One region of the Mesorhizobium sp. LEGMi-168a genome, then DNA from elsewhere that is predicted to be linked to it. Evidence: predicted binding sites of a transcription regulator. Region 1 holds the regulator's gene; the other holds the start of a gene.

The links. The regulator PhoB, encoded in region 1, activates phosphate uptake and scavenging genes when phosphate is short. The targets are predictions, from matches to a motif close to TGTCATNNANCTGTCAT.
Region 2: AC4FWB_RS17510 (esterase-like activity of phytase family protein) is a predicted target of PhoB. The motif match lies at 7,541-7,557, and genes of this name have one in related genera.

The regions. Positions count from the first base shown of each region.
Region 1 is NZ_JBZEGV010000019.1:65,402-81,085, forward strand. Features, by position in the region: gene AC4FWB_RS22775 (response regulator) at 1-2,108, shown strand, start outside; gene pstS (phosphate ABC transporter substrate-binding protein PstS) at 2,636-3,694, shown strand; gene pstC (phosphate ABC transporter permease subunit PstC) at 3,759-4,745, shown strand; gene pstA (phosphate ABC transporter permease PstA) at 4,749-5,600, shown strand; gene pstB (phosphate ABC transporter ATP-binding protein PstB) at 5,597-6,400, shown strand; gene phoU (phosphate signaling complex protein PhoU) at 6,419-7,126, shown strand; gene phoB (phosphate regulon transcriptional regulator PhoB) at 7,146-7,835, shown strand; gene AC4FWB_RS22810 (ROK family transcriptional regulator) at 7,836-9,077, opposite strand; gene xylF (D-xylose ABC transporter substrate-binding protein) at 9,344-10,384, shown strand; gene AC4FWB_RS22820 (sugar ABC transporter permease) at 10,628-11,992, shown strand; gene AC4FWB_RS22825 (ATP-binding cassette domain-containing protein) at 12,015-12,815, shown strand; gene AC4FWB_RS22830 (CHASE domain-containing protein) at 12,946-14,589, shown strand; gene AC4FWB_RS22835 (YMGG-like glycine zipper-containing protein) at 15,116-15,361, opposite strand; gene AC4FWB_RS22840 (hypothetical protein) at 15,445-15,684, opposite strand, start outside.
Region 2 is NZ_JBZEGV010000012.1:83,789-99,472, reverse strand. Features, by position in the region: gene AC4FWB_RS17545 (ATP-dependent helicase) at 1-1,109, shown strand, start outside; gene AC4FWB_RS17540 (ABC transporter permease) at 1,140-2,186, opposite strand; gene AC4FWB_RS17535 (ATP-binding cassette domain-containing protein) at 2,186-2,980, opposite strand; gene AC4FWB_RS17530 (substrate-binding domain-containing protein) at 3,065-4,078, opposite strand; gene AC4FWB_RS17525 (sugar phosphate isomerase/epimerase family protein) at 4,169-5,077, opposite strand; gene AC4FWB_RS17520 (Gfo/Idh/MocA family protein) at 5,074-6,105, opposite strand; gene AC4FWB_RS17515 (LacI family DNA-binding transcriptional regulator) at 6,302-7,327, shown strand; gene AC4FWB_RS17510 (esterase-like activity of phytase family protein) at 7,658-9,139, shown strand; gene AC4FWB_RS17505 (MATE family efflux transporter) at 9,243-10,715, shown strand; gene AC4FWB_RS17500 (MFS transporter) at 10,741-11,949, opposite strand; gene AC4FWB_RS17495 (TMEM175 family protein) at 12,088-12,663, shown strand; gene AC4FWB_RS17490 (hypothetical protein) at 12,668-12,949, opposite strand; gene AC4FWB_RS17485 (SDR family NAD(P)-dependent oxidoreductase) at 13,147-14,013, shown strand; gene AC4FWB_RS17480 (low affinity iron permease family protein) at 14,022-14,450, opposite strand; gene AC4FWB_RS17475 (DapH/DapD/GlmU-related protein) at 14,759-15,400, opposite strand; gene AC4FWB_RS17470 (CreA family protein) at 15,489-15,684, opposite strand, start outside.

The DNA of each region.
Region 1 (15,684 bases):
ACGTCAAGGCGCGCGAGCGGGCGCTCAAGGACAGCATGAGCGAGAACGAGGTGTTCCGCAGCCTGATCGACAATGTGCCGGTGTCGATCTACGCCAAGCGCTCGGATCTGAGGCAATTCTACGTCAACAAGGGCTGGTGCGACCTCACGGGCTTCAGCAAGGAAGAGGCGATCGGCAAGACCGATGTCGAGATCTTCGGCGCGGACGGCGAAGCCTTCATCGCGGGCGACCTCGCGGTGCTGCGCACCGGCGAGACGCAGGAGATCGAGGAAAAGGTGACGATGCCCGACGGCAGCGTGCGTCACCAGTTCGCGCGCAAGGGCGCGATGATCGCGTCCGACGGCTCGCTCTATCTGATCGGATCGACCACGGACATAACGGAGCTGAAACAGCGCGAGGCCGAGCTCAGCGAGGCGCGCCAGCGCGCCGTGCTCGCCGACCGCGCCAAGTCGGAGTTCCTCGCCAATATGAGCCATGAAATCCGCACGCCGATGAACGGCGTGCTCGGCATGGCCGAGCTGCTAGCCAAGTCGGACCTCGACCCGAAGCAGAAGACGTTCACCGACATCATCGTCAAATCGGGCAACGCGCTGCTCACCATCATCAACGACATCCTCGACTTCTCCAAGATCGACGCCGGCCAGCTGGTGCTCGACCCGGCGCCCTTCAACCTCGCCGAGGCGATCGAGGATGTGGCGACGCTGGTTTCGACGCGCGCCAAGGAGAAGGACCTCGAGCTCATCGTCCGCGTCCAGCCAGGGCTCGACGGGCAGTTCGTCGGCGATGTCGGCCGCCTCAGGCAGATCGTCACCAATCTGCTCGGCAACGCGGTGAAATTCACCGACGAAGGTCACGTGCTGGTCGATGTGACGGGCGAGCGGGTCCCGGCGGGCACCAGGCTCACCATCTCGATCACCGATACGGGCATCGGCATTCCCGAGGACAAGCTGAAGCTGGTGTTCGAGAAGTTCAGCCAGGTCGACACCTCCTCGACAAGGCGGCACGAAGGCACCGGGCTCGGCCTTGCCATCACCTCGCGGCTGGTCGAGATGATGGGCGGCGAGATCGGCGTCGACAGCGCCGAGGGCAAGGGCTCGACCTTCTGGTTCACCGTCACGCTGCCGCGGGCCGAACAGGGCGGGCAGCGGATCATGCCGGTCGACGTCACCGGCGCGCGCGTGCTGATCGTCGACGACAATGCCGTCAACCGCTCGATCCTCAGCGAGCAGATGGCCTCGTGGACCTTCGATTCCTGCGCGGCGGAAAGCGGCGCCGAGGGACTGAAGGTGCTGATCGCGGCCGCCGCCTACGGCGTGCCTGTCGACTGCGTCGTGCTCGACTACCAGATGCCGGGCATGACCGGCGCCGAAATGGCGCGTATCCTGCGCAACACCGCCGGCCTCGCGCACACGCCGATCATCATGCTGACCTCGGTCGACCAGTCGCTCGCCAGCGCCGCCTATCGCGATCTCGGCATCGATGCGCAGCTGATCAAGCCGGCGCGCTCCTCCATCCTTTTGGAGACGCTGGTCGCGACCATCCAGCGCCATCGCCACAGCACGGCGGCCATCCATCCGCCTTTGGCCGGCAGCATAGGGACAGGGGCCGGCGCGTCGCGGGCGCCGACGGCGCAGGCGACGGCATCGGACCGCGTCCTGCTGCAGCCGCCGCCGGCGCGTGCCCGTCCGCGCCCGGCCGGCGTGGAGCGTGGACTCGATATCCTCGTCGCCGAGGACAATGAGGTGAACCAGCTGGTGTTCACGCAAATCCTCGGCGAGACCGGCTATCATTTCGAGATCGTCGGCAATGGCCGCAAGGCGCTCGACGCCTTCGGCAAGCTCAATCCGCGCATGATCCTGATGGACGTATCGATGCCGGAGATGAGCGGGCTGGAGGCGACCGCGGCCATCCGCCAGCTCGAAGCCGAGATGGGGACGCGTGTGCCGATCGTCGGCGTCACGGCGCACGCGCTGAAAGGGGACCGCGAACGCTGCCTGGAAGCCGGCATGGACGACTACCTGCCGAAGCCGATCAGCCCGAAGGCGCTGCTTGAAAAGCTCGAAAGATGGCTCGGCCCGGATGCGGAGGTCCGACGCAGCGCCGGCTAAAAGCACTTCCAGGAAAAGTGCGGCGCTGCCAGGGCGGTTTTCTCTTAGCCGGCATCCGCTGCTCGTTCGTTACGCGGACGTATGGTGTGATCGCACCATACCAAAGCGATGGTCAAGCCGGAACAATAGCGGCTGTCGATTCCGCCCTTCGGTTACGGGCGGGAGCAGCGACCGCCGGCAAGGAACAGCGTCGACTCTACCCCAACGGACCTGTTTTCGGCGATGGCTAGGCCATGATCCGCTCTGGCTTTCGGGCAACGCGCTCTCGTCCGGATTTTATTTCCCGGCGGCCGAGATCCGGCCGCCGGGATAATTTTTGATTCAAAAGTCGGACAAGTTGCTGATTCCCGCGGCAAACTCCGGCTGGCCCGCAAAAGGCGGCCGCAGGCCTCTCCAGCTATCCCTGTTCAGACGTTACCGGGCTGACACGAAACTGTCATGCGACTGTAATAATCGAAGGCTATTGCGCTCCCCGGGCGCCGATAGACGGGTGCCGAAAGACCATATTCCGAACAGGAGCAGGCCACATGAGACATTTCATCCGCTCGGCGGCCGTTGCGATTGCAATGGCTGCGGCATCCACGCTTTCCATCTCCGCCGCGATGGCGGCCGATATCTCGGGCGCCGGCGCCACCTTCCCCTATCCGATCTACGCCAAGTGGGCTGACGCCTACAAAAAGGAGACCGGCGTCGGTCTCAACTATCAGTCGATCGGCTCCGGCGGCGGCATCAAGCAGATCAAGGCCAAGACCGTGACCTTCGGCGCTTCCGATGCGCCGCTCAAGGGCGAAGAACTTGACGGCACCGGCCTCGCACAGTTCCCGATGGTGATGGGCGGCATCGTTCCGGTCGTCAATCTCGAAGGCGTCAAGCCGGGCGAACTGGTTCTCGACGGCCCGACGCTGGCCGACATTTTCCTCGGCAAGATCACGAGCTGGGATGACGCGGCGATCAAGAAGCTCAATCCCGACGTCAAGTTGCCGTCGCAGGCGATCGCGGTGGTTCACCGTTCCGATGGTTCGGGCACCACGTTCAACTTCACATACTATCTCGGCGACGTCAGCGCTGATTGGAAGTCGAAGGTCGGCGTCGACAAGGCTGTGGAATGGCCAGTCGGCATTGGCGCCAAGGGCAATGAGGGCGTTGCCAACAACGTTTCCCAAACCGGCGGCGCGATCGGCTATGTCGAATATGCCTATGCCAAGCAGAACAAGCTGACCCACACCGACCTGGTGAACAAGGACGGCAAGAAGGTCGAGCCGACGGCGGCGGCGTTCTCGGCTGCCGCGGCCAACGCCGACTGGAGCTCGCAGCCGGGCTACGGCGTCATCCTGGCCAATCAGCCGGGCGCCGAATCCTGGCCGATGACGGCTGCGACGTGGATCCTCGTCTACAAGAAGCCCGACGATGCGGCGGCCACGACCGAAGCGCTCAAGTTCTTCGCCTGGTCCTACGCCAAGGGCGACGACATGGCCGGCGCGCTGGACTATGTTCCGATGCCCGACGCGGTCGTGAAGAGCGTCGAGGGGATGTGGGGCAAGGACATCGTCGACGCGAACGGCAAGCCGCTCTACTCCGGCATGTAATTCCTGCGGAATAAGGAGGGCGCCTCCGGCGCCCTCCTGTCGCTTTCGAAATGCGAGGGGCTAGATGACTGCCGTTTCCGAAGCCGTGACATCGTCCGCCATGCGGACCAGAGAAGCGACGGTGCGCCGCTTCGCCTTCACCGACATGGCCTTCCGGACGGCGACGCGCGCTTCCGCCATCCTCGTGCTGGTCCTGCTTGGTGGCGTCGCGATCTCGCTGATTGCCGGCTCGTGGGAGGCGCTGTCGAAGTTCGGCTTCTCCTTCCTGACCACCGAGGCCTGGAATCCGGTCACCGAGAATTTCGGCGCCCTGGCGCCGATCTACGGCACCATCGTCACCTCTGCCATCGCCATTCTTATCGCCGTGCCGATCGGTATCGGCATCGCCGTCTTCCTGACCGAGCTCTGCCCGCGCCCGCTCCGCCGCCCGATCGGCATCGCGGTCGAGCTGCTCGCCGGCATTCCCTCGATCATCTACGGCATCTGGGGCCTGTTCGTCTTCGCGCCCTTCCTGCAGACGACGGTGCAGCCCTTCATCATCAATCTTTTCCACGGCATACCGGGCCTCTCCAGCCTGTTTGCCGGTCCGCCCTACGGCATCGGCCTGCTGACCTCGTCGCTGATCCTTGCCATCATGGTGCTGCCCTTCATCACCTCGATCACCAAGGACGTGTTCGACACCGTGCCGGCGGTGCTGAAGGAATCGGCCTACGGCATCGGCTGCACGACCTGGGAAGTGACCCGGCGCGTGACCATCCCCTATACCCGCGTCGGCATCATGGGCGGCGTCATGCTCGGCCTCGGCCGCGCGCTCGGCGAGACGATGGCCGTCACCTTCGTCATCGGCAACGCGCATCGCATCAGCGCTTCCCTGTTTGCACCGGGCACGACGATCTCGGCGACCATCGCCAACGAATTCACCGAAGCCGACGGCGAGCTCTACACATCCTCGCTGGTGGCGCTCGGCCTGATCCTGTTCATCATCACTCTCATCATCCTCGCCATCGCGCGCTACATGCTGTTGCGCATCGATAGCCGGACCGGAGCCTGACCGATGTCGACAGCCGCATCGCTCCACCAAAGCCGCAAGCGCAAGAATGCCGTGATGATGGCGCTGTGCGTCATCGCGGCGGGCATCGGCCTTGCCTGGCTGGCGCTTATCCTTGGCGCGCTGATCTACAAAGGGCTCTCCGGCGTTTCCCTGGCCGTCTTTACCGAAATGACGCCGCCGCCCGGCGACGCCGGCGGTCTGCTCAACGCCATCTACGGCAGCATCGTGATGACCATCATCGGCATCATCGTCGGCACGCCGATCGGCGTGCTCGCCGGAACCTACATGGCCGAATACGGGCGCTTCTCGCGTCTGACCACGGTGGTGCGTTTCATCAACGACATCCTGCTGTCGGCGCCCTCGATCATCGTCGGCCTGTTCGTCTATGAGCTGATGGTGCGCCCGATGGGCCACTTCTCGGCGATCGCCGGCGCGGTTGCGCTGTCCATCCTGGTGATCCCCGTCGTGGTGCGCACCACCGAGGACATGCTCAACCTGGTGCCCAACGCGCTGCGCGAAGCCGGCACCGCCATCGGCGCGCCGCGCTGGGTGGTGATCCGCTCGGTCGCCTATCGCGCCGCACTGTCCGGCATCGTCACCGGCATATTGCTGGCGATCGCCCGCATTTCCGGCGAGACGGCGCCGCTGCTCTTCACCGCGCTCAACAACCAGTTCTGGTCGAGCAATCTCAACGCGCCGATGGCCAGCCTGCCGGTGACCATCTTCCAGTTTGCGCTCAGCCCCTATGAGGAATGGCAGCAGCTGGCCTGGACGGGCGCACTCATAATCACCCTGACGGTTCTCGGGCTGAGCGTCTTCGCCCGCAGCCTTACCGGACGCAGAGAGGACAGATGAAACCGATGTTGTCCACCGACCTGAACGTAGCCGACACTGCCGTCGAGAAGGCCAAGATCGAGGTCAAAAACCTCAACTTCTACTATGGCCAGTCGAAGGCGCTGAAGGACATCAACCTGTCGCTGCCCGAACGCAGCGTCACCGCCTTCATCGGGCCGTCGGGCTGCGGGAAGTCGACGCTGCTGCGCGTGCTGAACCGCATCTACGAGCTCTATCCGAAGCAGAGCGCCGAAGGCCAGGTGCTGCTCGACGGCAAGAACATCCTCGACCGCTCGCAGGACCTCAACCTGCTCAGGACCAAGATCGGCATGGTGTTCCAGAAGCCGACGCCGTTCCCGATGTCGATCTACGAGAACATCGCCTTCGGCGTCAGGCTGTATGAGAAGATCAGCAAGGCCGAGATGGACAACCGCGTCGAGCAGGCGCTGAAGCGCGCGGCGCTGTGGAACGAGGTCAAGGACAAGCTCAACGCCAGCGGCCAGAGCCTTTCGGGCGGCCAGCAGCAGCGGCTCTGCATCGCCCGCACCGTGGCGGTGAAGCCGGAGGTCATCCTGCTCGACGAGCCGGCCTCGGCGCTCGATCCGCTGTCGACCGCCAAGATCGAGGAACTGATCGACGAATTGCAGGCCGACTACACGATCGTGATCGTCACCCACAACATGCAGCAGGCGGCGCGCGTGTCGCGGCAGACGGCGTTCATGTATCTCGGCGAGCTGGTCGAGTTCGACCGAACCGAGAAGATCTTCACCTCGCCCCGCGAGAAGCGCACGCAGGACTACATCACCGGCCGCTTCGGCTGAGTTCACACGAGGACATCAATCATGGCCCATACGGTCGCTTCCTTCGACGAGGATCTCGGGCAGATCAGCCGGCTCATCCGTGATATGGGCGATCTCGCCGGCTCGATGGTCGGCGCCTCGACCAAGGCTCTGCTCAATTCCGACAATGCTTTGGCGCAGCGCGTCGTCTCCGACGACGCCATCATGGACGCGCGTCAGCGCGAGCTCGACGACCGCGCCATCACGCTGATCGCCAAGCGCCAGCCGATGGCCGACGACCTGCGCAGCGTGGTCGGCGCCATCCGCATGGCCGGCGACCTCGAGCGCATCGGCGACCTCGCCAAGAACATCGCCAAGCGCGTCGGCTCCGTCGGCGTCAGCGCCGCGCCGCGCGACCTATCGCACTCGATCGACGCGATGGCGCAGCTGGTGCTGATCCAGGTCCAGGGCGTGATCGAGGAGTACACGGCGGGCGACGCCACGGCGCTCGCCAAGCTCAGGAACGACGACGAGCGCGTCGACGTCAAATACACCTCCGTCTTCCGCGAGCTCCTGACTTACATGATGGAGGATCCGCGCAACATCACGGCTTGTACGCACCTCCTGTTCTGCGCCAAGAATCTGGAGCGCATCGGCGACCATGTGACCAACATCGCCGAGAACGCCTATTATGTGCTGACCGGCACCCAATTGCCCGCCAATCGTCCGAAGCAGGACGAGACGGCGATGTCGGCGCCGGCGGCGTGACAGCGAAGGTGCCTGCCAAATGATCGCCCCACGCATCATGGTGGTGGAGGACGAGGAGCCGCTGGGGGTGCTGCTCCGCTACAACCTCGAATCCGAGGGTTATCAGGTCGAGGTGGTGACCCGCGGCGACGAGGCCGAGATCCGCCTGCAGGAGAACGTGCCCGACCTTCTGGTGCTCGATTGGATGGTGCCGGCGGTTTCCGGCATCGAGCTTTGCCGGCGCCTCAGGATGCGGCCCGAGACCGAGCGGCTGCCGATCATCATGCTGACCGCGCGCGGCGAGGAAAGCGATCGCGTGCGCGGCCTCTCGACGGGCGCCGACGACTACCTGGTCAAGCCGTTCTCGACGCCGGAATTCATGGCCAGGGTCAAGGCGCTGTTGCGCCGCGCCAAGCCGGAGGTGCTGTCCAGCGTGCTCAAGGTCGGCGACATCGTGCTCGACCGCGAATCGCACCGCGTCTACCGCAAGAAGAGCGAGATCAGGCTCGGCCCGACCGAGTTCCGGCTGCTCGAATTCATGATGCGGCATCCCGGCCGGGTGTTCTCGCGCAGCCAGCTGCTCGACAATGTCTGGGGCGAGACGATCTATATCGACGAGCGCACGGTGGACGTGCATGTCGGACGCCTGCGCAAGGCGGTCAACAACGGCCGCATGCCGGACGTCATCCGCACGATACGCGGGGCGGGCTACGCGATCAGGGAAGACTGATCAGGCGACGTTCTTTCCGGTGCCGGTCCTCGCCTGCACGCCCGGCGCGAAAATCTCCTGGTCGACGAAGCTCAGCGCGCGCATGGCGCAGCCTTCGCGTATCAGCGGCAATTCGTTCGGCTCAGTGTCGAAGGAGATCGATTTTGAGTGCTGGCCGCCGGCGGTCTGGGCGATGGCTTCCCGCAACGCCGGCTCGATCAGGTCGAAAGCCGCGGCGCTGACGCCGACCATGGCGACCGGCGCCGGGTCGATCAGCGCGAACAGGCTGCCCAGCCCAAAGCCCAGCGCTTCGCCCGCCCGGCGATAGGCCTCGCGCTCCGGGCCGTCTTTTTCGCGCGCCTTCGCGGCAAGAGCCCGCATGTCGGCGTCGCCGACGTCGACCGGCTCGGCATCCTCGCTCATCTTCATGGCGCTGCGCCAGATGGCGTAGTTGCCGGCATAGGCCTCGACGCAGCCGCGGCGTCCGCAGCGGCAGAGCGCGCCGCCGGGACGGTGGATCATGTGGCCGAACTCGCCGCCGGAAGAGTGCGTGCCGGTGAACAGCTCGCCCTTCAGCACCAGCCCCATGCCGATGCCGTGCGAGAGCAGGATGGCGATGAAGTTGTCGCGGTAGCGGTCGGGGTCGCGCCATTGCAGCGCCACCGCCATCATGTTGCAGTCGTTCTCCATGGTGGCGGGAATGCCGAATTCATGCTCCAGGATGTCGGCGAAGGGAATGTCGGTCAGCGGCGTGATCGGCGACCACAGCATGGCGCGGGCGTGGGAATCGGTGATGCCCTGGATGCCCATGGCAATGCGGGCGACGCTGCCGACATCGAGATCCGGGTCCTCCAGCCGGCGCCGGACAATCGCCGTGCATTCGCCGATCAGCTCGTCGCGCGGCATGGTCAGCGTGTCGAGGCGCCGCTGCTCTTCGGCGATGACCTGACCGGCATAGTCGATGACGGCGACGGAGAGGAAATTCAGCGACAGTACCACCGTCACCACCGCGGCCGCTTCGGGGTTGAGGGCGAGGCCGACTTGTGGCCGGCCGCGCTTCAGCGACGTGGTCTCGCTCGGCTTGCTCTCGGCCAGGATGCCTTCCTGGATCAGGTCGGCAGAGATCGCCGAAATCGTCGAGTGGCTGAGCCCGGTGGTCGCGGCGATTTCCGTGCGCGACGGCTGGTCGGCCCGGCGCACGGCCGAGAGCACCATGGCGCGGTTGCGCCGGCGCAGGTCGTCGTGGCGGATTCCGACCGACATCGTTTTCCTTCCTCCCGGGCGTCGCGGCCTTCTCATCATGCCATGGGCCGTCGCCGACGTGCTAGGGATACTGGCAGAAGCTGCCGGGGCTGTCATTATTTATTGCGGAGCTCGAAAAAAAGTTTGCGACACCTCAAAAACCATCAGAATCGCAGTTGACAGCGCTTCGACGTTGCATCAGTGTTTTTTCGAGGCTCGAAAAAAAGCCTCTGTGTGCGGCCTTCGGGCCAGTCTGGGTCGCGCCGCAATGGCGCAGGGAGGAAATCATGAAGAGATTCGCAACCGCCATCCTGGCGGGTGTCGCCATGTCGCTGACGCTGGCGTCGGTCGCAGAGGCAAAGGACAAGGTGATCGGCGTTTCGTGGTCGAATTTCCAGGAAGAACGCTGGAAGACCGACGAGGCGGCGATGAAGAAGGCCATCGAGGCCGCCGGGGACAAGTACATCTCCGCCGACGCGCAGTCCAATCCGGGCAAGCAGCTGACCGACGTCGAGAGCCTGATCTCGCAGGGCGCCAACGCGCTGATCATCCTGGCGCAGGACGCCTCGGCGATTGGGCCGGCAGTTCAGAAGGCGCTGGACGAAGGCATTCCGGTCGTCGGCTACGACCGCCTGATCGAGAACAAGGACGTGTTCTACCTGACCTTCGACAACAAGGAAGTCGGCCGCATGCAGGCCCGCGAGGTGTTCAAGGCCAAGCCCGAAGGCAACTACGTCTTCATCAAGGGCTCGGGCGCCGATCCGAATGCCGATTTCCTGTTCTCGGGCTCGATGGAAGTGCTGAAGGAGGCCATCGACAGCGGCAAGGTCAAGAATGTCGGCGAGGCCTATACCGATGGCTGGCTGCCTGCCAACGCGCAGAAGAACATGGAGCAGTTCCTGACCGCCAACGACAACAAGGTCGATGCGGTCGTAGCGGCCAATGACGGCACCGCCGGCGGCGTCGTCGCGGCGCTGACGGCGCAAGGCCTGGCCGGCACCGTTCCGGTCTCCGGCCAGGACGGCGACCATGCCGCGCTCAACCGCATCGCGCTCGGCACGCAGACGGTGTCGGTGTGGAAGGATGCGCGCGAGCTCGGCAAGAACGCCGCCGAGATCGCCTCGCAGCTCGCCGACGGCAAGAAGATGACCGATATCGCCGGCGTCAAGGACTTCACGACGCCTGGCGGCAACACCGTCAAGTCGCTGTTCCTGACCCCGGTCGCGATCACCAAGGACAATCTCAACCTCGTCATCGATGCCGGCTGGATCAAGAAGGACGAGGTCTGCGCCGGCGTTGCCGCCGGCAGTGTCGCGGTCTGCAATTAAGCCGACCGACGCCTGTCCAAATCCTGACGCCGCGGCCCAAGGGCCGCGGCGTTTCTCAAAAAGGTTTCCCGCTGCGCATAAACCGGGAAAGTCGTTGGAGCAGCTCATCGTCCGGCAGGATCGTCGAACAGCTGCAGCCGCTTGTTTTCACGCAATTCCGGACGGGCTACACACTTTCCCTGGAATTGCTCTAGCATCGTGGTCCGGCATCCGCGCCAGACGGCAAGCCGGTGGGAGGAGATCATGACCGATACGACCTCTGATACGCCGGCCAACCCGGCCGCGGATCGCGCGCGTGCCTCCGAACTCAGCGCCGTCGGGCGCTTCCTCAAGGCGACCGAACTCGACACGCGCATGCTCGGCATGGTCGGCGCGCTTTTGATCATCTGGATCGGCCTGCACGTCATCTCGAGCCTGCGGCTCGGCGTCAATCCGCTCGATTTCGACAGCCGCACGTTCCTTACCCCGCGCAATCTGTGGAACCTCTCGGTGCAGACCTCGGCCGTGGCGATCATGGCCTCCGGCATGGTGCTGGTCATCGTCATGCGCAACATCGACCTCTCCGTCGGCTCGGCCGAGGGGCTGATCGGCATGGTGATGGGTTTCGCCCAGGTGCATTTCCTGGTGCGCATGGTCGGGCTCGAGCTCGGCAATCCGTGGATCTGGGTGCTGGCGCTGGCCATCGGCCTGGCGCTCGGGTTGCTGATCGGCGCCTTCCAGGGCTTCGTCATCGCCTATCTCGAAGTGCCGGCTTTCATCGTAACGCTGGGTGGCTTGCTGGTCTGGCGCGGCGCTGCCTGGTGGGTCACCAGCGGCCAGACGGTGGCGCCGCTCGACGCTACCTTCCAGCTCATGGGCGGCGGACCGGCCGGCTCGATCGGCGCCAGATGGAGCTGGGTCGTCGGCATCGTCGCCTGCGTGGCGGTGGTGTTTGCGCTGTTCAACGGCCGGGTGCAGCGCAAGCGCTTCCGTTTCCCGTTGCGTCCGATCTGGGCCGAGACGCTGCTCGGCGCGGTCACCTGTGCGGTCATCATGGGCGCGGTGTGGCTGGCCAATTCCTATCCCTGGCCGGTCGGCATCGTGAACCGATACGCCACCGCCAACAACATCACCGTTCCCGAAGGCGGCCTGTTCATCGCCCATGGCATCGCCATTCCCGTGCTGATGGCGGTCGCGGTCGGCCTGATCATGACCTTCATCACCAAGCGCACCCGCTTCGGCCGCTATGTCTTTGCCATCGGCGGCAATCCGGAGGCGGCGAACCTTGCCGGCATCAACACGCGCTGGATCACCATGAAGGTGTTCATGATCATGGGCGTGCTGGCGACGATCGCCGCCGCCATCTCGTCGGCGCGGCAGAATTCATCGACCAACGCGCTCGGCACGCTGGACGAGCTCCTGGTGATAGCCGCGGCGGTGATCGGCGGCACTTCGCTTGCCGGCGGTTCGGGAACCGTGCTTGGTGCCATGCTTGGCGCGCTTTTGATGCAGTCGCTGCAGTCCGGCATGGTGCTGCTCGGCGTCGACTCGCCGCTGCAGAGCATCGTTGTCGGCGCGGTGCTGGTCATCGCCGTCTGGCTCGACACCATTTACCGCAAGCGCGTCTGATCAGGCAGGGAGGAGAAGGATCATGGCTGAGAAAACCGCTCCCGCGGACGTCCCGCTGGTCGACATGCGCAACATCTCGATCGCCTTCGGCGGCATCCGCGCCGTCGACGACGCATCCATCGATCTCTTCCCCGGCGAGGTGGTGGCGCTGCTTGGCCACAACGGCGCCGGCAAGTCGACGCTGATCAAGATCCTGTCCGGCGCCTACAAGCGCGATGCCGGGCAGATCTTCGTCACGGGCGAGGAAGCATCGATCGCCAATCCGCGCGACGCCAAGAAATACGGCATCGAGACGATCTACCAGACGCTGGCGCTTGCCGACAATGTCGACGCCGCCGCCAATCTTTTCCTCGGCCGCGAGCTGATGACCGCCTGGGGCACGCTTGACGACGTCGCCATGGAGGCCGAGGCGCGCAAGGTGATGGGCCGGCTCAATCCGCGCTTCCAGCGCTTCAAGGAGCCGGTGATCAAGCTGTCCGGCGGGCAAAGGCAGTCGGTGGCGATCGCCCGCGCGATCCTGTTCAACGCCCGCATCCTGATCATGGACGAACCGACCGCGGCCCTCGGTCCCCAGGAGACGGCCCAGGTCGGCGAGCTGGTGCGGCAGCTCAAGGCCGACGGCATCGGCATCTTCCTGATCAGCCACGACATCCACGACGTGTTCGAGCTGGCCGACCGGGTCTGCGTGATGAAGAATGGCCAAGTGGTGGGCACCGCCCGCACCGGCGACGTGACGCAGGACGAGGTGCTCGGCATGATCATTTTGGGCAAGTGCCCGCCGGGCGCGATTCCGGGCCCGGGAGCGCTGAAGATCGCGGCGTAAGGCAATAAGTTAGTTGGCTAATTTACGATTAGGTGATGTGCCAGTGGCCGTGATGGATTGGCCTCGCCATTGTGTTGGCACGGAGACTTGCCCATAAAGGTGGTCAACCATCGATGGGCCGCCTCCTGCGTTGAAAAAGCTCTTTCCGATCGTCGCATTCATCGCCGTCTCGCTGATCAGCCTGACGATGGCGGGGTTCGCCTATTTCGCGACCCAGGAAGCGGCGCGCATCAAGTTCGAGGGAACGGCCGACGATGCGCTCAACCGCATCGAGAGCCGCATCGACCTGCATCTGTCGCTGTTGCGCTCGACGCAGGCGCTGTTCGATGCCCGCAACGGCGACATCACGCGCGGCGAGTTCAACGCCTTCTTCACCGCGCTCGATATCGACGACAATTTCGCCGGTCTGCGCGGCATCGGCTTCCTGAGGCTGGCCAAGACCGGCGACGAGGCGGCGGTCGAGCGCGACATCCTGCACGATCACGGCTCGGCGCATCCGATCTACCCGGCCACGACCGAGCAGCCGTGGCGCACGCCCATCGTGCTTTTCGAGCCGCTCGATACGTCCAACCAGTCGATCATCGGCTTCGACATGTTCAGCGAGCCGGTACGGCGGACGGCGATCGAGAAGGCCATGGCGGACGACCAGCAGCATGCCAGTGGCCTTGCCCAGCTCGGCCTGGGCGCCGAGGTGACGCAGACCTTCCCCGGATTCCTGGTTTTCGTGCGGCTGAACGTGGAAACGGCCCCGGACGTCATCAATGCCAGCCGCTCCTCGACCGCAGGCTTTCTCTATGCCGCCTTCCGCGCGCGCGATTTGTTCCAGGTAGCGCTCAGCAAGGCACCGCTGCTGCCGGTCAATGTCGAGATCTATGACGGCAAGCCGGGTGCCGACAATCTGCTGTTCCGCTCGGAGGCGCCGCCTGCCGATTCCCTGGGCTCGAAGCTTGTGGCGCGCCGGGATATCGTCGTGGCCGGCCGACCCTGGACTGTTCTGTTTCGGCCGACCAGCGCTTTTTCGCTGCCTTCCTCGCGCGCCATTCCGGTGATGCTCGGGCTGTTCGGCCTGCTGCTTGCCGGGGCGATCGCCCTGGTGGCCCGTTATCAGGAGCGCGCCTATGAGGCGAAGTCGCTGCTGCATGAAGCGACGGAGAAGAGCCTGCTGGAAAAGGACCTGATCCTGCAGGAGATGAAGCACCGCATCAAGAATTCGATCACAAGGGTGCTGGCGATCGCGCGCCAGACGGCCGCCCAGGCCACCGACGTGAAGGAGTTCTCGGCATCTTTCTCGGCGAGGCTGCAGGCGATGGCGGCTTCACAGGACATGCTGACACGCTCGCGCTGGCAGAAGGCGGACCTTGGCGATCTCCTGCGCACCGAACTCGGGCAGGTGTTCGGCAAGGCGCTTCCTGACGGCATATTGTCGGGGCCGGAGGTGCTGCTCGACGAGACGACCACGCAGGCGCTCGGCCTGACCTTCCACGAGCTTGCCACCAATGCGCTGAAATATGGCGAGGCCGGCAGTTCGGCCAATGCTCTCAAGGGAGACTGGGCGCTGAAAGTCGGCTGGATGGTGGAGGGACGCGGCCGTGAGCGGACGCTGGTGCTCACCTGGCGCGAGACAGGGCAGGAAAGACTGGAAGCACCGGAAAAAACCGGCTTCGGCACCAAACTGATCGATCTCAATGTCACACGCGAATTGCGCGGCACGATCAAGCGCGATTTCCAGGCCGACGGCCTGAAGGTGGAAATAAGGATTCCGCTGACAGGGTGAACGGATCGAAGTCGTTTAGGGTGTGTTGATATTCAGGTGATGCCGGCCTGCGAATGGCGGCTCCCTGCGCTTCCGGTGCTCACGTACTTTAAGTACGCTCCGCTCCGGTTCTCGGAACCCACCATTCTCGACTCGGCCTGACCTGAATCTCAACACACCCTAGAGCGGTTCACCGTTTCACGGAAACGCCGAGCTGCTCTAACTATTTGTTTTTACGCAATTCCGGACGGAAGGCTACGGCGAAGGCACCGAGCCTAACCGTTACACACTTTTCCTGGAATTGCTCTAAAGCGCGTCGCGTTGAAACGGATTCAGGCGACGCGCTTTAAGTCTTTGTTTTGATGCATGTCGTTGCCCCAGAACCGCTGCACACTTCTGGGCGACATGCATTAGCGAGCGACCGGCCGTTCAAACACAAGAAATGGAGGCCGGCGGGCCGGCCTCCAGATCGACATTCTCACCAGACTGCGCAATTCCGGACGGAAAAACCGTTACGCACTTTTCCTGGAATTGCTCTGTCGGGGGATTAGTTGCAGCGGGCGGTGTAGATCCGACCGCGATGATCACGATACTGGCAATAGCCATTGCGCAGGTTGCGGACCAGCAGGCCGGATCCGGCGCCGACAGCCGCACCGATCAGCGCGCCCTTGCCGCCGCCGACCAAGCCGCCCACACCGGCGCCGATCAGGCCGCCGCCGACCACATCCTGCTCGGTCGTGGTGCAGCCGCTGACAGCGACCACGGCAACCATGGCAATGATCATCTTCCGCATAAAATTGCTCCTCACTTTTGTCCTCACTTTCGGCAGTGCCGTCCGCCATTTAGCACGAAAAAACGGGCTTTGCCTGCCAGATCTTATTGTTGCTGAAGAGAGTCTTTTTCGGGGCGCGCGCCGTTCGAGGCGACAAGCATACCGGAGACCTCGAGCGAGGCGTCGAGCGAGCCGTCGGGACGGACGTTCCAGACGATCTGGTCGTAATCGTCCTCCAGCGCCGGATCGACGACAAGGCACTCGCCGACGACGTGCCGGGCCTGGCCCCGGAGGTCGCCCAGCGCAAAGGGCCGTTCGGCGGTGCAAGCCTCAAAGGTTTCGAA
Region 2 (15,684 bases), on a different contig from region 1:
CGCGCGCGCTGCGCATCCCTATGCTGGAAGCCGCCGGCAACCTCGCCGAAAGCGACGAGCTGAAGCCGAAGCCGCGCGCGGCGCTGCGCGAGGTCGCGGCCAATTTCGAGCGCTGGCAGAAGGCGCTGGAGACCACGCCGCACACCGAGCTCGCCGAGACCATCCTCGAGGAAGGCGGCTACACCGACATGTGGAAGAACGACCGTTCGGCGGAAGCGCCCGGACGGCTGGAAAACCTCAAGGAGCTGATCCGCTCCATGGAGGAGTATGAATCGCTGCGTTCCTTCCTCGAGCATGTCGCTTTGGTCATGGAGGCCGAGCAGGGCGAGTCGCTCGATGCGGTCTCGATCATGACGCTGCATTCGGCCAAGGGCCTCGAATTCGAGACCGTCTTCCTGCCCGGCTGGGAGGAAGGTCTTTTCCCCCACCAGCGCGCGCTGGATGAAGGCGGACGCTCCGGACTGGAGGAAGAGCGCCGGCTTGCCTATGTCGGCCTGACGCGCGCCAAGAGGAACCTGCACATCTGGTTCGTCTCCAACCGCCTCATCCATGGCCTGTGGCAATCGACGATCCCGTCGCGCTTCCTCGACGAACTGCCAGAAACCCATGTCGACGTCGCCGACAGCGGCAATTCCTATGGCGGCTACGGCAATCCCTATGGCGGCGGCGCGTTCGCCACAGGCCGCGGCGGCGGCCGGCAAAACCCCTATGGCGCGTCGCGCTTCGACAATATCGGCGCCAAGGACCAAGGCAGCTTCTCCAATACCTATGCCACGCCCGGCTGGCAGCGCGCGCAGGCCAACCGCACCGAAGCGACCGACCGCAACTGGGGCACCCGCTCCGGTCACCAGGTCGAGCGCATCGGCTATGGCGAGACCGATAGCGGCTACGGCGCCGGCCGCACCAGCGTGAAAGGCCGCACCATCGAGGGCGAACTGGTCGCCAAATCCGTCGCCGACACGCCGTCCGCCTTCAGCGTCGGCGACCGCGTGTTCCACCAGAAATTCGGCAACGGCAACATCGCGGCAATAGACGGCAACAAGCTGACCATCGACTTCGACAAGGCCGGCCAGAAGCGCGTGCTGGACGGTTTCGTCACCAGCGTCTGAGAGCAGTCGCCGTCAGCGAACCGCGGCCCCTCACCGATAGCGCGCCTGGTTCCATTTGTGGCCGAGCAGCGACAGGATGATGATCAGCCCGTTGAAGAACTGGACATAGAAGCCGCTCAGCCCCGCCGCCACGACTCCGGTCTGGATGAACGACACGGTCACCGCGCCGATCGCGCCGCCGACCACGGTGCCGATGCCGCCCCAGGTCGGCGTGCCGCCGACGAACACCGACGCCAGCACCGGCAGGAGATAGCCGTCGCCCGCCGTCGGCCACCAGGTGAAGTTGATCATCACGGAGAAGGTGCCGGCGATCGCGGCGCCGATGCCGACGAAGACGAACACTTTCACCCGCACAAGCTTGACGTCGATGCCCATCTGCTTGGCGCTGTCCGGATTGTCGCCGACCACCTTGACCTGCGCGCCGAAGCGGTGGCGGTTGTAGAGCAGCGCCGAGAAGATGACGAAGGCGATGGCCCAGAAGATCTGCACCGGGATGCCCCAGATCTGGCTGGAGAAGATCGCGTAAGCCGAGCTGTCGGCAAGGCTGGTCAGCGCCGTCGACTTGCCCTCGTTGATGATCTGGATCAGCCCGCGCAGCAGGAAATTCATGCCGAGCGTGGCGATCAGCGACGACAGGCCGCCATAGACCACCAGCGAGCCGACGAGGAAACCGAGCAGCGTGCCGGTGACGAGAGCCGCCGCGATGCCGAGGAACGGATCGTAGCCGGCCTGCACGACCAGCGCGAAAACCCAGGAAGCAAAACCCATCGTCGCCGGGAACGACAGGTCGATCTCGCCGCAGGTGACGACGAAGACCAGCGGCACCACCACGAACAGCGCCACGGGAAGCGTGGTGAGCACGGAGCTGTAGAGATACCAGGTGGTGAAGACGGTCGGATTGGCGATCATGAACACCGCCATCATAACGATGAACACGGCGAGCGTGCCAAGCGAGGCGCGGTTGTCGAGAATGAAGCCGCGCAGCCAGTTGTCGGAGGGATGGCGCCATTCCTTGGCCGCCTGGCCGCTTGCCCTTCCGAGTGGAGTTTGCAGATCGGGTTCCATGGCTTTGCTCATCACGCTCTCTGCTCCGCTCCGCCAGTCTCGTGCAGCCCCGGCAGGCCGCCAGGGTGTGCTACGTCTTCCATGAAGTTGATGAGGTCCTCTGCCGACTTGACCTCGCTGCGGTCGGCGGTCAGCGCCACCTTGCCGCGGTCGAGCACCACGAAACGGTCGGCGATGTCGAAGACATGGTGGATGTTGTGGCCGATGAACAGGATCGAGCGGCCGCTCGCCCGCACTTGGCGCACGAAATGGAACACCTTGGCGGTTTCGGTCAGCGACAGCGCTGTCGTCGGCTCGTCGAGGATGATCAGCTCCGCCTGCTTGTAGATGGCGCGCGCGATCGCCACGCCCTGGCGTTCGCCGCCCGAAAGCTGGCCGACGATCGAGTGCGGCGTGAACACTTTCGAGGTGAAGCCGATCTCGCGCATCAGCCGGCTCGCCTCCTCGATCTCTTTGTTGACCTTGAGCCAGCCGAGGAAGCCGGTGAGCTCGCGGCCCATGAAGATGTTGCGCACGATCGTCTGCTGCACGGCAAGAGCCCGGTCCTGGAACACCGTCTCGATGCCGGCGTCGCGCGAGCGCGCGGCGCTCCATCCGGTGACCGGCTTGCCGCGCACCAGGATCTCGCCGCTGGTCGGCTTGACCACGCCGGACAGGATCTTGATCAGCGTCGACTTGCCGGCGCCGTTGTCGCCGATCAGGCCGACCACCTCGCCGCGATCGACGCTGAGATTGACCCCGCCCAGCGCATAGACCTGGCCATAGGATTTCTTGATGTCGCGCAATTCGATGATGCGTTCGGCCATGGCAATCCTCGCTCGAGTGTCGCTTGCCGGCCTTTCGCCGGCGGTCCAGCCGGCCGGGTCGAGCCCGGCCGGCTGCCTGGGAGGTCAGCGCAGCGCCTGCTTGGCGAGCTCTGAGACGACCTGGTAATTCTCCGGCGTGACGAAGCCGGCGCCGGTGTCGACATTCATCGGCGCCAGCCCGAGCACCACCTGCTGGCAGAGGCTGAGGATCGGCAGGTAGCCCTGCAGGAACGGCTGCTGGTCGGCCGTGAGCTGCACCCAGCCGCCCTTGAAGCCTTCGACGATCTGCGGGCTGGTGTCGAAGCCGAAGTTGAAGATGTCGCCGGGCTTGCGTCCCGCCGCCTGCATGTAGGTGGCGACGTTGCCGAGCATCTGTCCGCCCGGGTAGCCGACCGCCTTGACGTCGGGATGGTTGAGCAGCGCCGCGGTGATCACCGGAATGGCGAGGTTGGGATCGGAAGCCCACTCGCCGCTCGGCGGTGAGGAAAGCTGGATCACCTCGACGCCCGCGTCCTTCAAGGCCGCGACCGTGCCGCGCTCGCGGGCACCGCGGTTCTCGTTCTCGAACGGGCCGATCATGATCGCCTTGTCGCCGGCCTTGAGCTTGCCGAGCTTGAACGCCTCGGCGCCGAGCGCGCGACCCTGCTGCTCCTGCTGCGCGCCGACATAGCCGCCGCCGAACGCCGCGACCACCTTCGGCACCGGCACGTTCTGGTACATCATCTGGATGCCGTCCTTATGCGCCTGCGCGGCCAGCGGCATGATCGCCGCGTCGCCCGGATGGCCCATCATGGCGATGCCCTGCGGCTTGACGGCGACCGCTTCGCGCAATTGCTGCACCATCTTCTCGACGTCCCACTGGGAGAAGATATAGTCGACCTTCGGCCCGAGATCGGCCGCCGCCTGCTTGGCGCCATTGTAGACGATGGTGCCGAAGGCGTCGCCCTCGGCGCCGCCGACGAAGAAGCGGATGTGGACGTCCTTGCACCATTGGGCGTCGAGCGCCTGCGCCGGCAAGGTGGAGATCGAGGCGCAGAGCGCCGTGGCAGCCGCCACGACGGTCGAGCGCAGAACAGTCCTTCTGGTCGTGATGCTCATGCACGTTCCTCCCTTTTGACCCCTCGCAACGGAGGGTTTTCGAATTGATCTGTGTCCTCGATCGGCCGGCTCCTCCTGCCGGCCGGTTCCTCACATCGGGTTCGGCAGGTAGCTGGCGCCTCCCCTGCACTGCTTCAGATAATCCAGCGCCCGCTTTTGCCCGGTGATCTCGAGGTCGCCGCGATAGACCGGGTCGTGCCAGCCTTCGATGTCGATGGCGCCGTGATAGCCGGCCAGCCGCAATTCGCCGATCACGCGCGTCCAGTCGCTGTCGCCGAAGCCCGGTGTGCGCATCTGCACGAATGGCAGGCGACCGAACACGCCGTGCTCGCGGATCACGTCCCAGCGCACCGTCGCGTCCTTGCCGTGAACATGGAAGATGCGCGGCGCCCATTTGCGGATCTGCGGGATCGGGTCGATCAGATAGACGAGCTGGTGGCAGGGCTCCCATTCCAGCCCGAGATTGTCGTTCGGCAACTCGTTGAACATCAGCTCCCAGGCATCGGGATTGTGGGCTATGTTCCAGTCGCCGCTCGCCCAGTTGCCGTCCATGGCGCAATTCTCGAAGGCGATGCGCACGCCGTTGTCGGCGGCGCGCTTGGCGAGCGCGCCCCAGACCTCGCGGAAGCGCGGCAGGCTGTCGGTCAGCGGCTTGCCGCGCAGGCGGCCGGTGAAGCCGCTGACAATCGAAGCGCCGAACAGATGCGCATGGTCGATGACGGTCTCCCAGGCCGCGAGCACACCGCGATCGACATCGCCGCTTTCCAGCGGATTGCCGAACACGCCGATCGACGACACGGTGACGTCGGCATCGCCGATCGCCTCGCGGATTTCGCCGGCGAGCCGCAGCAGATCCTTGCCGCCCAGCGTCTGCCAGAAGAAGGGCTGGATGCTCTCGAAGCCAAGCGGCAGGATCTGCCTGACGTAGGCCGCCGGGTCGTCGAGATTGGCCCGCACCATGGTGCCGATCCTGATGTCGAGAAGCGGATTTGGCATCATTGTGCTTCCTTGGCGATTGCTACGCGCCGTCCGGTCTCCGCGCTTTCGATGGCGCCGAAGACCATGGCCAGGCTTTTGATGTTGTCGGCGCCGCGCGTCTCCGGCTCGGTCCCGGTCTCGATCGCGCGCATGAAGTCCTGGATGATGCCGCGATGGCCGCCGACCCGGTCGGCGGGATCGAGCGGCGGCACTTCGATCGGCCCGGTCTTGTCGATCAGGCCTTCGCGGCCCGGCGCGACCACCTCCGCCTTCAGCGCGTCATGACCATCCCAGATGAGGCTGCCGCGCTCGGCGACGATCCGCCATGCGCTTTCCCAACTGGTGCGGAAGCCGTCGGCGCACCAGGAACCGGCATAGGTGAAGACCTTGCCGCCGCCGAAATCGAAAACGGCGCTGGCCGACGATCCCTGACGGTACCACGAGTTGGCCGGTTCCCATTCCTGGCAATAGACGCTGGCCGGCTCGCCGCCGACCATGTAGCGGGCGGCATCGAATGTGTGGATCGCCATGTCGAGCAGCAGGACATGCGCCATCTCCTCGCGAAAGCCGCCGAAATGCGGCGCGACGAAGAAGTCGGCATGGATGCTGGTCGCGGCGCCGATGGCGCCGGAGTCGAGGAAGCGCCTGATGCGCCTGACGTTGGCGACATAGCGGCGGTTCTGGACGACGGCATGGATGCGGCCGGCGCGGCGCGCCGCTTCGACGATGGCGCGCGCGTTCTCAGGACTGTCGGCCAGCGGCTTCTCGGTCAGCAGGTGGCAATTGTGGGCGAAGGCTGAAAGCGCCACCTCGCGGCGCGCCGCCGGGACCACGACATCGAACACGGCGTCGGGCCTGGTCTGGTCGAGAGCGGCATCGAGGCTGGTGCCGATGATAGCGTCGGCGAGCTCGTATTCGCGCGCCCTCGCCTGCGCCCGCTCGGCATCGAGGTCGACAAGGCCGGCAATCTCCAGCCCATCGATCTGCCTTACGGCATCGAGCCAGTGCTTGCTCATGGCTCCGCACCCGACCAGGACGACCTTCATCATCCAGCGCTCCTCCCGTCGGCCCCCTCCAGACCGAATGTCACGGCATCCACGGCAGGACCGTAAACGTTTTTCCGTAAACGTTTACGACAACACACCCGATGGCGTAGAATGTCAATCACCCGCTCGCGAAAATCGTCATCAAATGCCTTGGCCTGAGTAGCGGCCGGTGCTAGCGAAGACAGGGGGAGAACCGGCCTTGGCGTCCAGCATCCACGATCTCGCGCGTCACCTGAACATCTCGATCGGCACCGTATCGCGTGCGCTGAACGGCCGTGCCGACGTCAACGCCGAGACGCGCCAGCGCGTGCTCGACGCGGCCAGGAAGCTGAACTATTCGCCCAACCAGTCCGGCCGCAGCCTGCGGCAGGGCGCCACCCGTTCGATCGCCTTCATGCTGCAGCCGCATCCCGGCGACCAGCAATATGGCGAGCCCTTCTTCATCCCGTTCCTGACCGGCTTGCAGGAGAGGCTCGCCGAAAGCGACCTCGACCTGATCGTGGTGATGGGCGCGCCGGGCGACTACCAGCAGGAGCGCCTGCGCCGCGTCGTCGAGACGCGCCGGGCCGACGCGGTCGTGCTGGCCTGGACGCGACGCGAGGACGAGCGCATCGACTATCTCACCGAAGCGGGCTTCCCCTTCGCCACGCTCGGCCGCAGCCGCTCGGGCGGCAAGTCCTACCCTTCCCTCGATCTCGATTTCGAGAAGGCAGGCGCCGACGCGGTCGACCGCTTGGTCTCGCGCGGCCACCGCCGCATCGCCGCCATCCGGCCGTCGCTCGATCTCAATTTCGGCCACCTGTTCATGACCGGCTACCGCAAGGCGCTGCGCCGGCATGGCATCGAGGTCGACCCCGGACTGATCGCGGAAGGCTTCATCAACGAGGCGGGCGGCTACCAGGTGACGCCGCGCGTGATGCTCTCCAAGGACAGGCCGACGGCCATCATCTTCAACAATGACGCCATGGCGCTCGGCGGCTGCAAGGCGCTGGCCGAGATGGGCATCAGGCCCGGCCACGATATCGCGGTGATCGTCATCGTCGACACCCCGCTCTGCCGCTATTTCTCGCCGGCGCTGACTGGCTTCCGCCCGGCGCTGGAGCCGATGGGTCGCCGGCTGGCCGAGATGCTGCTGGCCTCGCTCCCGGCCCATGCCGGTCCAGATGGGCCGCGGATCATGCGCGAAGTCTGGCCGCTGGAGCTGATCGCAAGGGAGAGTGATTGAGCGCGCCTGTCCTTCTCCCCTTGTGGGAGAAGGTGGCCTCGCGAAGCGAGGTCGGATGAGGGGTGCTGGACGGATCGCTGCACTGAAGGACTAAGCACTTATAATCCTTTGATTTTCTTGCGCCTCATTTCTTCCATCACCCCTCATCCGTCTCGGCGCTGACGCGCCGATCCACCTTCTCCCACAAGGGGAGAAGGGGAAGTGCACTCTACCTGTCACGCAACCATCACGTTCAGGTTCTAGACCGCTCGGACGGAGAGGGCCTGGCGGATCATCGGTGCCGGTACCCTCCAGGCTTTGGCCGATCTGCTCGTCAAGAAGGGGATATCCATGAAACATCTGAACCGAACCGTCGCGCTCGGCGCGGCACTTGCCCTGTTCACCGCGCTCACTCCGGCGCTCGCCGACGGCGTCGCCTATGTCAACAAGGGGCTTGTCGGCGTCGGCCGCATTCCGGCCAGCCAGAAGGATAAGTTCGGCGAGACCTTCGGTTCGGGCTCCGGCATGGCGATCGACACCAAGGGCTGGGCGCGTGACGGCGCCGACTACAAGGGTTCGCTCTGGCTGCTGCCGGACCGCGGCTACAATGTCGCCGGCACCACCGACTACCGGCCGCGCCTCAACACCATCTCGGTCGAGCTGACCCCGACCGCTCCGGGCGCCGCACCCGCCGCCGGACAGGAACAGTCGGGCGTCAAGGCGACGCTCGCCGACACCATGCTCTTGACCGACGACAAGGGCGCTGACGTCACCGGCCTCGATCCGCTGAACGGCGTGCGCCCCGCCGCCGGTGACATGCCGATCCTGCCGCAGGCCGACAACGGCAAGCTCGCGCTGGACGACGAGGCGATCGTGCGCCTGCCCGATGGCACCATGTTCATCTCGGACGAATATGGCCCGAACATCTACCGCTTTTCGGCCGACGGCCGCCTGATGTCGGCGACCCAGCCGCCGGCGGCCCTGGTGCCGATGCGGCACGGCAAGCCGAACTTCGCTTCCGACAATCCCGGCCCGGGTGCGGCCGAGCCCGATCCGAAGGATCCCGAGACCGGCCGCCAGAACAACCAGGGCCTCGAAGGCACGTCGATGACGCCGGACGGCAAGTTCCTGATCGCCGTGCTGCAGTCGGCCCCCCGCCAGGATGGCGGCGATTCCGGCTCGACCCGGCAGAACACCCGTGCGCTCGTCTATGACGCGTCCGACCTCGCCCACCTGAAGCTCGCGCACGAATATGTCGTGCCGCTGCCCGTGTTCAAGGACGCCAAGGGCAAGACCAAGGTGGCCGCGCAGAGCGAGATCGTGGCGCTGTCCGACAAGAGCTTCCTGATGCTGGCGCGCGACAGCGGCAACGGCCAGGGCGTCAAGGGTGACGAGGCGCTCTATCGCAAGATCGAGATCGTCGACCTCACCGCCGCGACCGATATCGCCAACGGCCCGTTCGACGCCGCCGACAAGCCGGTCGCGCCGAAGGGCGTGCTCGACCCGTCGGTGACGCCGGCCAAGCTCACCGCGTTCATCGACATCAACGACAAGGGCGAGCTCGGCCGCTTCGGCCTGCACAATGGCGCGCCGAACGACAGGAACAACCTCTCGGAGAAGTGGGAGGCTATGTCGCTGGTCAGCGTGCTCGATCCAAAACTGCCCGACGACTATTTCCTGTTCGTCGCCAACGACAACGATTTTCTCACCCAGGACGGCTTCCAGGTCGGCGCGCCTTACAAGGCCGAGGACGGCGCCGATGTCGACACCACCTTCCTCGTCTATCAGGTCACCCTGCCCGGCCTCTCGGGAACAACTGTCGCCGGCCAGTAAGCGGTGACGGGCGACTGTCCGTCATCGGTCTGATCCCGGAAGGGATGCATCACCATCAGGCCTGCGATAGCATCGCGGGCCTGATTCATTTTCGGTGCCCGCCATGGATGACGAGAAGCCCGCTCGCGGACGCACCCGCGACCTGACCAGCGGCCCCATTCCGCGCACGCTGCTTTTGTTCGCCCTGCCGGTGCTGGGCTCCAACGTGCTGCAGTCGCTCAACGGCTCGATCAACGCGGTCTGGGTCGGCCGTTTCCTCGGCGAGGCGGCGCTGACGGCGACCTCCAACGCCAACCTGGTGCTGTTCCTGATCCTCGGCACGGTGTTCGGCATCGGCATGGCGGCAACCATCCTGGTCGCGCAGTCCGTCGGCGCCCGCGACCTGCCGGAGGCGCGGCGCATCGTCGGCACCAGCGCCACCTTCTTCTTCCTGGTTTCCGTGCTGTTCGCTGTCTGCGGCTGGGTCTGGGTCGACGCCATCCTCACCGGGCTCGGCACGCCGGCGGACGCCTTGCCGCTGGCGCGCGCCTATCTGCGCATCATCTTCGTCGCCGTGCCGATGATGAACCTGTTGTCCTTCGTCATGACGGTGCTGCGCGGCGCCGGCGATTCACGCACGCCGTTCTTTTTCATGGCGTTGGCGGTCGTGCTCGATGTCGTGTTGAACCCGCTCTTGATCCGCGGCATCGGCCCCTTCCCCGAGCTCGGCATCGCCGGCTCGGCCACCTCGACGCTTGTAGGCCAGACGGTCAGCGTGATCGCCATCCTGATCGTGCTCTATGCGCGCAAGCACCCGCTGCGGCTGGCAGGCAGCGATCTCACTTTGCTCAGGCCCGATCCGTCGCTTTTGCGCATCGTCGTCTTCAAGGGCATCCCGATGGGCCTGCAGATGATCGTCATCTCGGCCGCGGCGCTGACCGTGATGGGGATCGTCAACTCCTACGGCTCGCAGGTCGCCGCCGCCTACGGCATCGCGGCGCAGCTCTGGACCTACATCCAGATGCCGGCCTTGGCCATCGGCGCCGCCGTCTCCTCGATGGCGGCGCAGAATGTCGGCGCCGGACGCTGGGACCGCATCGGCAAGGTCGCCGCTTCGGGCGTGGGCTTCAACCTCATGCTTACCGGCGCGCTGGTGGCGCTGATTTTCCTCTTCGACCGCCCGGTGCTCGGCCTTTTCTTGAGCGGCGACAGCACGGCGATCGACATTGCCGCCCACATCAACAAGGTGGCGTCCTGGTCCTTCATCCTGTTCGGCGTCACCATCGTGCTCTTCGCCACGGTGCGCGCCACCGGAGCAGTCATGCCGCCGCTGGTCATCCTGATCATCTCGGTGCTGCTCGTGCGCACCGGCTTTGCCTATTCCATGCGAAGCGTGATCGGCCAGGAGGCGCTGTGGTGGTGTTTCCCGGCAGGCTCGATCGCCTCGCTGGTGCTTGCCGCCGCCTACTATCGCTTCGGCCGCTGGCGGACCATGCATATGATCGAGGGCCGCCCGGCCGCGGGCGAGCCGCCGGACACCGGCCTCGGCGTGCCGCGCCAGCGCGCGCAGCTCCTGCCGGAGACGCCGACCAGCTGACGGCGAGGCCGTCCGCCGATCGAGATCACCGCGCGTAGCGCGCGCCGAACCCCAGCGCCACCAACGAGAAGATCGTGATCATGCCGGCGAAGGCGAGGCTTGCGACGGTCGCATTCGTCCAGCTCGACAGCACGCCGATGCCGATGACCGGCAGCGCATTGCCGCAGAAGCAGCAGACGAAGAAGGCCGAGACCACTTCGGCGCGGCGCCTCGCGGGCGCGATCTGGTTCACCACCTGCAGGCCGCCGCGATAGCCGAGCGCCGCGGCCACGCCGCAGAGCGCGGTGGCCACGATCATGATCGCCATCGAAGCAAAGACCTGTGCCGCGACGACCACCGCCACCGTCGGGATCATCAGGACAAGTGCCGCCAGCATGACGGTGCGGCTGGCAAGACGCGCCGTTGCCAGGATCGTCGCGGCGGTCACCGCCGACAATTCGAAGAACAGCGCGCCGGCTTCAGCGTGATTGGTGACATGCAGCTGCTGCGCCAGAATGCTCGGCGCCAGCGCCGCATAGAAGCCGACGAGAGCCATTGCGCCGAATCCGGTGACCGCGGGCGCGACGAACCGCGCGCGGATGCTGTCGGGAACCGAAAGCCGCGGCCGCATCGGCACGTCGGAAAGCCGTCCCGGCTCGGACACCGTCTCGCGCGTACGCCAGATCAGCAGCGTGACCAGCGCCAGCAGGGCGAGATAGACGGCGAATGTCAGCCTGAGCGGCCAAGGCGCATATTCGGCGAGCAGTCCCGAGACCAGCGCACCGAGGCCGAGACCAACGAAGTTGGTGCTGGTGGCGACGATGGCGGCGCGCGACTTGTCCTCGCTTTCGATCAGCTCGGCAAGCCAGGCCGTGCCGGTCCCCGCGCCGATGCCGATGCCGAGCCCGCTCAGGATGCGGGCGATGTCGAGCCACGCCAGGTTTTCGGCGAAGAGGAAAAACAGCGCGCTGACCACGGCGACGGCCATCGCCGTCATTGCCGCCGGACGGCGGCCGATGACGTCCGACAATCGGCCGAAGAACAGCAGCGCCGCCAGGTTGCCGACCACATAGACGGCATAGACCAGCGTCAGCGTCACCTGCGAGAAGCCGAAGGCTTGCTTGTAGATCACGTAGAGCGGTGTCAAAGCCGTGCTGCCGGCAAAGAGCGCCGCAATCATGGCGGCAACCGCTGCCATGGCGACGCCGCCGCCGAGTTCATTGTCGCGCGTCATGATCCGAGCGTAGCTGGTCATGGAGACCTCCGCTGGTTGTAGGCCCAACGGCTATGTAGTGGCGCTGTTCCGCATTCCGAACGCCCTCCTGACAATCCTGGCAGTATGGTCTTGCGCGAGATCCTTGCGTAACGTCTGTCGGCCGACGAAGGAGGAACCATGGGCAAGGGACGGGTCGAAGCATTCACCGATGGCGTCGTCGCCATCATCATCACCATCATGGTGCTGGAGCTGAAAGTGCCGCACGGCGAGGATCTGGCCGCGCTGGCGCCGCTTTGGCCGATTTTCTTCAGCTACGTGCTGTCCTTCGTCAATGTCGGCATTTACTGGAACAACCTGCACAACATGTTCCACACCGTGCAGCGCGTGGACGGCCGGGTCTTGTGGGCGAACCTCAACCTTCTTTTCTGGCTGTCGCTGATGCCGGTGACCACGGCCTTCATGGGCGAAAATCATTTCGCCCCGGTGCCGGTCGCCGTCTATGGTGTCGATCTGGCACTCTGCGCCGTTGCCTACAACATCCTGGTCATCAAGCTGCGCCATCTGCACGGCGCCGAGACGACCTTTGCCCGGGCCGTGGGCCAGGATCGCAAGGGCAAGATTTCGCTGGCCCTCTATCTGGCCGGAATAGCGCTGACCTTCGTCAGTCAATGGATCGGCGTGGCCATCTACGTGCTGGTGGCGACCATCTGGTTCGCGCCAGACAAGCGTTTCGAACGTCTGATCGAAAAATAGCGTCCTACTGCCGCATCGCCTTCAGCTTCTCGGCAACGGAAGCGGCCAGGTCGGCATAGCGCTCCTCCAGCCGCTCGGCCGCCTTGATGACGGGAAAATCGTGGCCGAACTTCTCCAGCGCCAGACGCAGCTTCTCGGCGAAGTCAGCCTGTTTCTCCAGCGCGGCGAACAGTGTCTTGATCTGCGCCTCGCTGATATCGGGATTGGCGAGCATTTTCGGCACCTCGCGGCCCATCTGGTCGCCGGTGGCGGTCTGCTCCTTCAGGATGCCGATCCAATCGGTCAAAACCGAACTCCTTTTCTGAGCAGCATGCGCGGCGCGAGCTATCGCGGTCAACCCGTTGCCACCATTGCGGTCAACCCGTTGCCGCCATCGCGGTCGACCCGTTGCCGCCATCGCGGTCGACCATTGCGGCGATCGAGGCTTGTCTCGGCCTCGACCGGCGTTAAGTTCGGCTCGACCCCCGAACAAGGACATCGACCATGACCAGCGACGCCGAAATCCAGACCGCCCTCCCCGCTTTCGCCTCCGGCAATGTCGCCGTCATCACCGGTGGCGCCAGCGGCATCGGCCTTGCCGCCGCCAAGCGGTTCGCGGCCATCGGCATGAAGACCGTGATTGCCGATATCGGTGGCGTGCGCCTCGACCAGGCGCGGCAGGCGGTCGCCGCCATTGCCGGGGACGATGCCGTTCTCCCGATCCCCACCGACGTCTCCAAGCTCGATGAGGTCGACCGGCTAGCGGAACTCACCCATGGCGCATTCGGCGCGGTCTCGGTGCTGATGAACAATGCCGGCGTCGGCTACAATCCGGGCAAGCCGTGGGAAAACCGTGATGCCTGGAAGCGGCTGCTGGACGTCAATTTCTGGGGCGTCGTGCATGGCGTCGAGGCCTTCGCGCCGCGCATGCTGGCCGCGGGCGGGCCCGGCCTGATCATCAATACCGGCTCCAAGCAAGGCATCACCACGCCGCCCGGCAATCTCGCCTACAACGTCTCCAAGGCCGGCGTGAAGACATTCACCGAGGGGCTGGCGCATGCGCTACGCAACGAGCCTGGCGCAAAGGTCTCGGCCCATCTGCTCATTCCTGGCTTCACCTATACCGGCCTGACCGAGGGCGCGACGGAAAAGCCGGCCGGCGCCTGGACGGGCGAGCAGGTGATCGATTTCATGCTGGCTTCGCTCAAGCACGGCGACTTCTACATCCTGTGCCCGGACAACGAGGTCGCGCGGCCGATGGACGAAAAGCGCATGGCCTGGGCGATCGGCGACATCATCGAAAACCGCCCCGCCCTGTCCCGCTGGCATCCGGACCACAAGGACGCGTTCGCGGCCTTCATGAACCGCTGACAGGCCGTTCAAGCTGCTTTCGTCTTGGAGTCGTGCTTTCCCGCCACGGCCTTCTTGGCAGCGGTCTCGGCAATCTTGCGGTCGTGCCGTTTTGCCGCCGCTTCACATTTGGCGCGAATCTCCTCGACCTCGGATTCGGTCAGATGCTCGATGCCGATAAACTGACTGTGGCCGCGGCTGACGCGGATCAACTCGTCGAGCTTGGTCTGAATAGCGGCGCCATCCCGATTCTGCGTGTTCTGGATGAGGAACACCATCAGGAAGGTGACGATGGTGGTGCCGGTGTTGATGACCAACTGCCACGTATCCGAGAAACCGAAAAACGGACCGGTCACCACCCAGACCAGCACGATCAGCACGCAGATGGCGAAGGTCGGCGGCATGCCGGCCAGGTGAGCCACCCGACTGGCAACGCTGGTGAAAAGTTTCTCGATCATCGATCCCTCGACGAGCCGCCATCGCGCGGCATTTCGAGAGAAACAAGGCGCCAGCCTTTCCGGTTCCCGCCGATCGAATTTTCCGCTTGCACATGCTTGCAATCGAATACACGCGACAGGCGTAGGGTCGCGAAAAAACACCTTATTCGTTTGTTGCCATAGTGCTGGTGCAGGTCAAAAAGCCTGCTCCTTCCGCTTCACGGCGGTTTACCTCCAGCCCCTTCCGCTGCGCCACCCCCGCATGGCGGAAGGGGCACCGTCTCTTGAACTGGGTTTGCCTTTCCGTAGCAGTCTTTTCGACGGCTGCCTCAGGACGTTTCGTTTTCCCAGCGATCGAGGAAGGCCTCGATCGGCAACGACTGCATGTCCGGGACCGCCCTGGCGAGTTTCTCCGGCGCCCAGTCCCACCAGGCAAGGCCTTCGATGCGCGCCGCCGTGGCGGCGGCGAACCGCAGCCGCAGCGGTTTCGCCGGAACGCCGGCAACGATTGCGTAAGGCGGCACGTCATGCGTCACCACCGCATTGGCGCCGATGACGGCGCCGTTGCCGATCGTAACCCCTGGCATGACGACGGCGCCGTGGCCGATCCAGACATCGTGCCCGATGCTGACCTGCTTTGCCTGCCGCCGCTCGCGAAATGCCGCGTCGACGCCAAGCCAGCGGAAATACTCGTTCGGCCGGTAGCTGACCTTGTGCTGGGTCAACCGCTCGATCGGATGCTCGAGCGCGTTGATGCGGCTGTTGGCGGCAATCGAGCAGAACTTGCCGATCGTCGTATAGATCGCCTCCGAATGCCGCTCGAAATAGGAGAAGTCGCCGACCGTCACGTCGCGCAGGATCACCCGCTCGCCGATCGAGGCATAGCGGCCGAGCTTGCACCCCTTCAGCTCCGCCGTCGGATGGATGCGCGGCTCCGGATCTTTCAGCACGAGGTGTTCAGGGCGGTCCATGGCGCGGCTTTACGCCGGGCGCGACCGCCCCGCAAGCCATCGCCCTTGCAAGGGCGTGACCAATCCAGGTCGCGACTGTCCCCAATGCCTACTGCGGCTTGCCCTTCGTCCACACGATGTTCTGGCCATAGAGCGGCACGGTGGTGACCGACATCTTCGCCGAGCCGTTCTGCACCTGGCGCGAATGCGAGAGGTAGATCAGCGTCTCGTTCTTCTTGTCGTAGATGCGGTTCACCACCTGCTTCTTCCAGATCAGGCTGAGGCCCTGCTTGAACACCTCTTCG